Regions from separate parts of the Bradyrhizobium sp. HKCCYLRH3059 genome, predicted to be linked through region 2. Evidence: riboswitches for the same ligand, from Rfam matches in the RefSeq annotation. Region 2 holds a riboswitch; the other holds the start of a gene.
The links. Region 2 has a riboswitch for S-adenosylmethionine ahead of ACQR13_RS17495 (O-succinylhomoserine sulfhydrylase). Riboswitches for the same ligand answer to the same signal wherever they lie in the genome.
Positions count from the first base shown of each region.

Region 1: it holds a riboswitch for S-adenosylmethionine, as region 2 does, so the genes downstream of both, metX (homoserine O-acetyltransferase MetX) here and ACQR13_RS17495 (O-succinylhomoserine sulfhydrylase) in region 2, are expected to answer to the same signal.

Region 1 covers NZ_JBNPUF010000005.1:567,916-573,107, reverse strand. The annotation lists gene ACQR13_RS19120 (S8 family serine peptidase) at 1-671, shown strand, start outside; gene metW (methionine biosynthesis protein MetW) at 1,381-2,046, opposite strand; gene metX (homoserine O-acetyltransferase MetX) at 2,050-3,264, opposite strand; SAM riboswitch at 3,356-3,435, opposite strand; gene ACQR13_RS19105 (chorismate mutase) at 3,633-4,466, shown strand; gene hisC (histidinol-phosphate transaminase) at 4,504-5,192, shown strand, end outside.
Region 2 covers NZ_JBNPUF010000005.1:220,505-225,696, forward strand. The annotation lists gene ACQR13_RS17485 (SGNH/GDSL hydrolase family protein) at 1-101, shown strand, start outside; gene ACQR13_RS17490 (GDSL-type esterase/lipase family protein) at 115-1,275, shown strand; gene ACQR13_RS17495 (O-succinylhomoserine sulfhydrylase) at 1,353-2,561, opposite strand; SAM riboswitch at 2,638-2,717, opposite strand; gene ACQR13_RS17500 (2'-deoxycytidine 5'-triphosphate deaminase) at 2,830-3,936, shown strand; gene ACQR13_RS17505 (MATE family efflux transporter) at 4,067-5,192, shown strand, end outside.

The sequences.
Region 1 (5,192 bases), 350 kb from region 2:
ATTGCCTGTCGGTCGCCGCGATGGGCAAATGGGGCGAGTTTCCCGAGGACAGCTTCCACGCCCAGCAGGCGCTGGATGGCTTCCGCAGCAGCGACGGATATTTTCCGGCCAAGTTCAGTTGCTTCGGGCCGGAGATCGACGTCTGCGCGCCGGGCGTCGGCATCGTGTCCTCGCTGCCGGCGGATGGCTTCGGCGCCTGGGACGGCACCTCGATGGCGACGCCGCACGTCACCGGTCTCGCCGCGCTCGTGCTGGCGCATCATCCCGACTTCAAGGGCCAGTTCGCGACGCGCGACGCGCGGCGTGTCGAGCGGCTGTTCCAGATCCTGAAGGAGACATCGACGCCGCTGCAATTCGGCGATCCCAATCGCGCGGGAGCCGGGCTGCCGAATGCGATGCGCGCCCTCGGCCTGGAGGCGAGCGTGGCCTCCGCGCCCGCGTCCGATCCCTCGCTCGACGTGCTCCGTCGCCTGTTGGGACTGGCGCGCGGCGCGCCGAACGCCGCGACGTCTCCGACGCTGGCGCCGCAGGCGCCGAATGGCAAGCTCAACGGATCCGGTTCGGTTGCCCGGGGCCCGGCAACGACCACCGGCGAGTGGTCCAGCCCGGCGGTCGGTGATCCCAGTCCGGCGCAAATCCGCGACATCATGCACAAGGTCGGCTTGCTGTAGATTGCCGGCCCAGCCACAGCGACGAAGCGGCGTCGTTGCACGACGGGCAGTTTGCGCATGAGCGTCATGCGCGAATTGCCCGTCGTGTTAGTTCGTCGCACGTTTGGCACTTGCGCCGTCGGGCAAATCAGGCGCAGATTTCCGCGCGTCCCGCCTCGCAGCAAGAGGGGCGTATCGCGGTCGTCACGAACGCTGAGTGTGGGATGCGATGGGCGTGTCGGATTGCGCGTGGGGCTTGCCTCGCGCGGACGAACAATTCCGATGCGCACGGTCAAGTCGCGCGGTCCTGGCATCCCGACGCTGATGCCAAGTTTGTTGTGGTGTTCTGCATCACTCGGACGACGGTGGCCAGAAAGCCCGGCGCACCGGGGAGAACGCGAAGCAGCCGTTCAACCATCGCGCAGGGAAGGCCGGGTGTTCCGGCTCGTACCTGTGGTTCCTGCCGCCTGCATTTTTTCCGCAGGCGGGCCATGGGTGCGGCCAGCATCCGGCCTTCCCTGCGCCTCTTCGTTATCGGAGGCAGGACTAATGCAAAGCTCGGGTGTAGACGCACCGCGGGAACGCAGCACTTTGTATCAACCGCTCTCGGCTCTTTGAAAAGTAAAAACCGCCAACCCCAAGCTCGTCATGGCCGGGCTTGTCCCGGCCATGACGTGGAGAGAGCGAGCCATCAACTTAGACCGCGCCCCGCTGCAGCAGCGAGCGCGCTCTACCGCCCCTTCTCCGCCCTGCTCAGCAGGAACACGCCCTGCTCGCCGAACATGTTCCAGAACCACCAGGGCATCGCGACGCGCAAGGGACGGCCGTAACTATCAAGCGCGACGGCGCGCTCCATCTTGACGCCGATCTCATCGCAGAGCTGCACGAAGTCCTTGATGGTGCAGAAATGGATGTTCGGCGTGTCGTACCAGGTGAAGGGCAGATTGTCGGTTCGCGGCATGTGGCCGCCGACGAGCAGTTGCAGGCGCAGCCGCCAGAAGCCGAAATTCGGAAAGGTGACGATGGCGCGACGGCCGATGCGCAGCAGATTCTCCAGCACGACCTTGGGCTGCCGCGTCGCCTGCAAGGTCTGCGACAGGATCACATAGTCGAACGCATCGTCGGGATAGTCGACGAGATCGGTGTCGGCGTCGCCCTGCACCACCGCGAGCCCCTTGGCGACGCAATGATTGACGCCCTCGCGCGACAGCTCGATGCCGCGGCCGTCGATGCCGCGGCTCTCCAGCAGCTGCAAGAGATCGCCGTCGCCGCAGCCGATGTCGAGCACCTTGGAGTCGCGCTCGACCATGCCGGCGACCAGCAGATGATCCGGCCGATAGGCCAGCACCTCGCCGCCGGAAAAGCCGTTCAGCGGCAACACGCCCTGCATGCTCATGGCTCAGCCTCCGTTCGCGGCGTTGAGGCCGCGCGCCTTGCCGGCGGAATCGAGAAAGGCGCTGGCGATCTCGAAGAACTCGGGGACGTCGAGCAGGAACGCGTCGTGCCCCTTGTCGGTCTCGATCTCCGCGAACGACACCCGCGCGCTGGAGGCATTGAGCGCATGCACCAGCGCCCGCGATTCCGCGGTCGGAAACAGCCAGTCGCTGGTGAAGGACACCACGCAGAAGCGGGTCTTGATGCCGCGGAACGCCGCCGCCAGCACGCCGTCATGATCGGCGGCGATGTCGAAATAGTCCATCGCCCGCGTCAGATAGAGATAGGAGTTGGCGTCGAAGCGCTCGACGAAGGACGAGCCCTGATAGCGCAGATAGCTCTCGACCTGGAAATCGGCGTCGAACGAGAACGTCGGCAGTTCGCGGTCCTGCATGCGGCGGCCGAACTTGCGATGCAGGGCGGCATCCGACAGATAAGTGATATGCGCGGCCATCCGTGCCACCGCGAGGCCGCGATGCGGATGAGTGCCCTTGTCGCCGTAGCGGCCGTGGTCCCAGTCGGGATCGGCCATCACGGCCTGGCGGCCGAGCTCGTGGAAGGCGATGTTCTGCGCCGAATGCCGCGTCGCGCAGGCGATCGCGAGATTCGCGAACACGCGGGTGGGATAGGCCACCGTCCATTGCAGCGCCTGCATGCCGCCCATCGAGCCGCCGACCACGGCGAACAACGTGTCGATGCCGAGATGATCGATCAGCATGGCCTGAGCGCGCACCATGTCGGGGATGGTGATGATCGGGAAATCGAGCCCCCACACCTTGCCGGTGGCGGGATTCAGCGAGGCCGGGCCGGTCGAGCCCATGCAGCCGCCGATCACGTTCGAGCAGATGATGAAATAACGGCTCGGGTCGAGCGGGCGGCCAGGGCCGACCAGCGTCTCCCACCAGCCGGGCTTGCCGGTGACGGGATGGCGGTTGGCGACGTGCTGGTCGCCGGTCAGGGCGTGGCAGACCAGGACCGCGTTGGACCTGTCGGCGTTGAGTTCGCCATAGGTCTGGTAGGCGATCTGGAACGGCGACAGGTCGACGCCGCAATCGAGCCTGAGCGGCTTGTCAGCGCCGAACTGCGCGACCAGCGAGCTCGGATGATCGACCTCGTGCGAGCGCTCTTCGGGCGCAATCGTGCGCAGCGCGGAGGTGGGTTTCGGCGTCAGGCCTGTCATGTCTCTCACCCCGGCCATCCGGCAAGGGCTCCCGAACCACGTGACATATCAGGCCATGAAAAACCCGGCCTGAACTGGGGTTCGGCCGGGATCGATAACGTCCCCGGCCTGTTTAGCGAGTTTTTTAACGTGGCTGCAAGCCGGCCGGCTCAAATGACCACGGAACAGGCAGAAACTAGTCCCGCGGGCGCTCCGCGTCAAGGCAAGCTGGGGTTGACCGCCGATCGGGCGCCCCACGGCTGCAAACCAGCCAAGCCTAGGCGGCACAAGGTAAACTTGCTGTTGCGCGCGTCTCCCGCATCGGAGAGAACGACATCCGTTCCAGTCGGCCGCACGTTAACCGGTGGCCTGCGAAGAGTGACCAGCCCATGTCCAACCCGCCGCCTGCCCCGCCTTCGCTTGCCGATTTGCGCAAGGAGATCGACGCGATCGACGAGCAGGTCCATCAGCTCCTGATGAACAGGGCCGACATCATCGACCGGCTGATCAAGGTCAAGAAGACCCAGGAGGTCGGCTCGGCATTCCGGCCGGCGCGAGAGGCCGACATGATGCGGCGCCTGGTGCAGCGCCATCGCGGCATCCTGCCGCTCGACACCGTCGAGGGCATCTGGCGCGTGATCGTCTCGACGTTCACTTACGTGCAGGCGCCGTTCTCGGTGCACGCCGACGTGTCGGTCGGCGAATCCGCGATGCGCGATTCCGCCAGGTTCCATTTCGGCTTCGTGGTGCCTTATGTCGCCCATTTCAGCGCCCAGGCCGCCGTCGAAGCCGTGGCGCGCTCGAAGGGCGATCTTGCGCTGGTGTCGACGACATCGGGGCATACGCCGTGGTGGATCACGCTCGAGCCCGTGGGCGCGCCGAAGATCATCGCCCGGATGCCGTTCATCGAGCGTGCCGACCATCCGGCGGCGCTGCCGGTGTTCGCGGTGTCGCGGGTCGCCGACGACGCGCTCGTGCTGGAGGTCGAGACCTGGAGCATCCGCGTCTCCGGCTGGAATGCGCAGGTGTCGCGCGCGCTGTCGCCGCTGGCCGACGTGGTCGCGGTGCCCGATACCGCCTTCGACGGCGCCGCGCTGCTGGTGTCGATCGAGGCGCCGTCGAACCTCGACAAGATCAAGGCTGCCCTAATCGCGGCGGGCGCCTCGGTCCGCTCGACGGCCCTCGTCGGCGGCCATGCGAAACGCTATACGGTTCCGAGCTGAGACGCCTCGCGCCAGTGATGATTTTCCGGAGTTGATGATGAACCGCCCCGTGCCGAACCCCGGCATCCTCGACATCGCGCCCTACACGCCGGGCAAGAGTCCCAAGCCGGAGCCTGGCCGCAAGGTTTTCAAGCTGTCGGCCAATGAGACCCCGTTTGGTCCCTCGCCGAGGGCGATCGAGGCGTTCAAGAGCGCGGCCACGCATCTGGAAGATTATCCGGAAGGGACCTCCCGGGTGCTGCGCGAGGCGATCGGCCGCACCTACGGCCTCGATCCCGACCGCATCGTCTGCGGCGCCGGCTCCGACGAGATCCTCAATCTGCTGGCACACACCTTTCTCGGCCAAGGCGACGAGGCGATCTCCACCGCGCACGGCTTCCTGGTCTATCCGATCGCGACCATGGCCTGCGGCGCCAGGAACGTGGTTGCCGCGGAGACGGAGTATCGCACCGATGTCGACGCCATCCTTGCCGCGGTGACGCCGCGCACCAAGCTGGTCTGGCTCGCCAACCCGAACAACCCGACCGGCACCTACATCCCGTTCGACGAGGTCAAGCGGCTGCGTGCCGGCCTGCCGTCGCATGTCGTGCTGGTGCTCGACGCCGCCTATGCCGACTACGTTTCGCGCAATGACTACGAGTTCGGGCTCGAGCTGGTGGCGACGACCGAGAACACGGTCGTCACTCATACCTTTTCCAAGATCCACGGCCTCGCGGCGCTCCGTGT
Region 2 (5,192 bases):
ACGGGGTCGAGCTGGCCAGGCAGGTTCATGACTGCATCGGCCGGGCGCTGTCGAAGTTCATCATCGACGCGGCGCATATCGGGCCGGCGCAGCAGAACTAGGATTATGTCGTTCATGACGTCGAATGAGTGTCACCGCGTATCCGGGACATGGGAGAAGCTTTCGGCCGTTGCGGTCATTGCCATCGCCCTCGCGCTGAGCCCGCAGAAGGTACGGGCGCAGAGCGCAGCGCCGGCTGCACCCGCCGCGCTTTCCGATGTGAAGAGCTCCGGTCCGAAGCCTCCGTTGATCAGCGAGCTGCGACCGAGCATCGGTCACATCACATTGGCGCAGGCGAACGATCAGATGCGCGGGCCGATCGCCGCGGTGCGCCCGGCGGCCACGACCTCGCCGCCCGCGGCGACGACCGCGCCGGCCATGACCGATGCACAGCCGCCGGCTGCAGCCGGGCAGGCCGTCGCGGCCACGCCGCCGCAATCGCGCAGCATCACCGAGCGGGCGATCGACAAGGTCAAGCAGGTCGCCAAATCGGCCACCGACATCTTCAACCGCGTGCCGTGCCTGCCGCCGAAGGGTGTCGCCAAGAAGAACTTCATTTCGCTGCCGCACGTCGCCAACAAGCTCGCCTCCGGCCTGCCGGTCGTGATCGTCGCCTTCGGCTCATCGTCGACGCAGGGCTTTGGCGCGAGCGCGCCGGACTACACCTATCCGAACCGGCTCGCCGCGCAGTTGCGCCGGCAATATCCCATGGTCGACATCAGCGTCATCAATGCCGGCGTCGGCGGCGAGGATGCGCCGGAGATGATGAAGCGACTGGAGACGTCGGTGATCGACCGGCGTCCGGATCTCGTGATCTGGCAGGTCGGCACCAATGCCGTGCTGCGCGATCTCGATCCGGCCGAGACCGCCAGGCTGGTCGAGGACGGCGTCGCCAAGATCCAGGCGGCGGCCTCCGATGTCGTGCTGGTCGACCTGCAATATTCGCCGCGCGTCAACGAGCGCTCGGAGAACGCCAGCCGCATGAACAGGCTGCTCGGGCGTATTGCCGAGCTGCATCACGCCGGCATCTTCCCGCGCTTCGAGGTGATGCGCGACTGGCACGAGCGCCAGGCGATCCCGATCAACGAGTTCGTGATCTCGGACGGCCTGCACATGAGCGATTGGGGCTATGCCTGCTTCGCTCAGTTGCTCGGCGACGACATCATCCGCTCGGTCGGCCAGGTCAAGCTCGGCATCAACGCACCGGCCGAGGTGCCGACCTATCGGCCGATGTGATCGAGCGCGAGTGGGAAACAGCGAGTAGCGAATAGGGAAAGAGATCCTACTACTCGCTACTCTCTATTCGCCATTCGCTACGCCGCGCTGAGGGCGGCGTCGAGATCCTCGATCAGATCGTCGGCATGCTCGAGTCCGGCGGAGAAGCGGATGAAGCCCTCGCTGATGCCGAGCTCGGCGCGCGCCTCCGGCGTCAGCCGCTGATGCGTCGTCGTCGCCGGGTGCGTGACCAGCGTCTTGGCGTCGCCGAGATTGTTGGAGATGCGCGCGAGCTTCAGGCCGTTGAGCGTACGGAACGCAGCCGCCTTGCCGCCCTTGACCTCGAAGCCGACCAGGGTCGAGCCGGAGCGCATCTGCTTGCGGACGGTTGCCGCCTGCGGATGGTCCTCGCGGCCCGGATAGATCAGCCGCGAGATCTTCCGATGCGCGGCGAGGAAGTCAGCCACTTTCGCCGCCGTCTCGGTCTGCGCGCGCACGCGCACCGCCAGGGTCTCCAGGCCCTTGAGCAGAACCCAGGCGTTGAACGGCGAGATCGACGGGCCGGTCTGGCGCATGAAATTGTGGATGTGCTCGGCGATGAACGCCTCCGACGACAGGATCACACCGCCGAGGCAGCGGCCTTGGCCGTCGATGTGCTTGGTCGCGGAATACACCACGACGTCAGCGCCGAGCGCGAGCGGGCTCTGCCAGATCGGGGTGGCGAACACGTTGTCGACGATCAGCCGCGCGCCATGGGCGTGCGCGATCTCGGCGATGGCGGGGATGTCCATCACGTCGAGCGTCGGATTGGTCGGGCTCTCCAGGAAGAACGACTTGGTGTTGGGTCTGACCGCCTTCTGCCACTGGGCGAGGTCGAGCCCATCGACCAGGGTCGACTCGATGCCGTAGCGCGGCAAGAGATCCTCGACCACGTAGCGGCACGAGCCGAACAGCGCCTTGGCCGCGACGACGTGGTCGCCGGCACGGAGGGGAGCCAGGATTGCCGTGGTGACCGCGGCCATTCCGGTTGCGGCCGAGCGGCAGGCCTCGGCGCCCTCGAGCTCGATCATGCGGCGCTCGAACATCGCCGTGGTGGGATTGGAGAAGCGCGAATAGATGAAGCCGGGATCCTCGCCCTTGAAGCGCGCCTCGCATTCCTCGGCGGTGGCGTAGACGAACCCTTGGGTGAGATAGAGCGCCTCGGCGGTCTCGCCGAATTCGGAGCGCAAGGTGCCGGAATGCACCAGCCTCGTTTCGGGACGATAGTGGGCGAACGACGCCGGCGCCTTCGCGGGGGACTTCGACATGTGACCTCCATCGTGGCCACCGCCTCGGGCGATGGGCACAAAAAAACCGGCCTGGGAAAACTCCTCACGGCCGGGATCACAATCGTCCCCGGCCTGTTTAGCGACTTATTTAACGTGGCTGCAAGCCGGCCGGCTCAAATCACCACGGGATAAGTCGTGCTCATAGTCGTAACCGGCCTTTCCGTCAAGCCAGCCATCGGATAACCGGTCAAAAGACCCTATATTGGCTCAATAAGCCGCCGTTCCGGCGCCTGCAAAGGATCAGGTCTTGCCGTTTTCGCTCAGCCCCGACGCCCACGGCATCCTCCCCGATCGCATGATCGTGGCGATGACGGAGGCTGGCCTGATCATCCCCGAATATGATTTCGTCGAGAGCCAGATCCAGCCGGCGAGCCTCGATCTGCGGCTCGGCGACATCGCCTATCGCGTGCGTGCGAGCTTCCTGCCCGGGCCGGGCGCGACGGTCGCCGAGCGCATCGACGAGCTCAAGCTGCACGAATTCGCACTTGCCGACGGCGCGGTGCTGGAGACCAACTGCGTCTACATCGTGCCGCTGTTGGAGAGCCTGGCGCTGCCCAAGGACATCGTCGCGGCCGCCAATCCGAAAAGCTCGACCGGGCGGCTCGACGTGTTCACCCGCGTGATCGCCGACGGCACGCGACGCTTCGACATGATCGGCGCGGGCTATCACGGCCCGCTCTATGCCGAGATCAGCCCGAAGACGTTCCCGGTCCTGCTGCGCGAGGGCTCGCGCCTGTCCCAGGTTCGCTTCCGCTATCGCGACGCGGTCCTGTCGGAGGACGAACTGATCGCGCTGCACCAGGCCGAGCGACTGGTGGATCGCGACGATGCCGATCTCACCGGCGGCGTCGCGCTTTCCGTCGACCTGTCCGGCAGCAATGCGAACGGATATGTGGGCTATCGCGCCAAGCGCCACACCGGCGTCGTCGACGTCGACCGCCGCGCCGGCTATCCGGTCGAGGAGTTCTGGGAGCCGATCAAGGCACGTACCGACGGCAGCCTCATTCTCGATCCCGGCGAGTTCTACATCCTGGCCTCCAAGGAGGCCGTGCAGGTGCCGCCGGACTACGCCGCGGAGATGGTGCCGTTCGATCCGCTGGTCGGCGAATTCCGCGTCCACTATGCCGGCTTCTTCGATCCCGGCTTCGGCTATGCCGGCGCCGGCGGGCAGGGCTCGCGCGCGGTGCTCGAGGTGCGCTCGCGCGAGGTGCCGTTCATCCTCGAGCACGGCCAGATCGTCGGCCGTCTCGTCTACGAGAAGATGCTGGCGCGGCCGAATGCGATGTATGGCAGCCGCATCGGCTCCAACTACCAGGCCCAGGGCCTGAAGCTCTCCAAGCATTTCCGTCTCTGAGCGCGGCTGCGTCTGCCGCGCACCCCCAATGCGCCTGCCGCACAGGGCGCGCGCCAGCGCCGTGCTAGGAAAGCGAGAGCAATCGAACGATAACACGGCCGCGGCCTGCGCGGCCGAGCGGGGAGCTGAGATGTCCGAGATCGGCCTGGCCGACAATCCGGTCGGCGAGGGGCGTGCGTTGCCGCCCCCCGAGAAGCCGGTCCGGAATAAGCTCGTCGACGGACCCATCCTGCGCACCCTGCTGTCGCTGGCCTGGCCCAACATCATCGCGAACACGGCCGGCACCTGCGTCGTCATCGCCGAGACCTCCTATATCGGCCGGCTCGGTATCGAGGCGCTGGCGGCGATGGCGCTGGTGTTTCCGCTGGTGATCCTGACCATGACGATGTCCGGCGGCGCGATGGGCGGCGGCGTGGCCTCGGCGATCGCGCGCGCGCTCGGCGCCGGCGACGCCGAGCGGGCCTCGACGCTCGCCACGCACGCGCTGCTGATCGCGCTATTGTTCGGCGCGACCTTCATGATCGGCATGCTGGCGTTCGGCCCTGCCTTGCTGGAGGTGCTCGGCGGCCGCGGCGCGGTGCTGAGCCATGCCACGGCCTATCTGCAGATCTTCTTCGGCGGCGCGATCCTGCCCTGGCTGATGAACTCGATGGCTGGCATCCTGCGCGGCACCGGCAACATGAAGCTGCCGTCGTTCATGATCCTCAGCTCGGCGCTGCTGCAGATCGTGTTGGGCGGCACGCTCAGCCTGGGCCTCGGGCTCGGCATGCGCGGCGTCGCCGCCGGCGCGCTGCTGGCGTTCTGCGTCAGCATCTCGGTGATGGGCTGGTACCTGTTCTCCGGCCGCGCGCGCGTGCGGCCGAAGCTGCGGGGCCTGAAGATCAGCGGCGCGATGTTCGCCGACATTCTCAAGGTCGGCGCCGTCGCCTGCTTCTCGCCGCTGCAATCCGTGCTGTCGATCGCGATCTTCACGCATATGCTGGCGTCGTTCGGCACCGCCGTGCTCGCCGGCTACGGCATCGGCGCGCGGCTCGAGTTCATGATGACCACGGTCGCATTCTCCGTCGGCATGGCCTCGGTGCCGATGGTCGGCACGGCGATCGGTGCGGAGAGAATCGCGCGCGCCCGCCGCATCGCCTGGACGGCGGGACTGGTGTCGTTCGCGTCGGTGGGCGCGCTGTCGACGCTGATCGCGATCGTCCCGCAATTGTGGGTCGACATCTTCACCCAGGACGAGAGCGCGCGCAGCGCGGGCC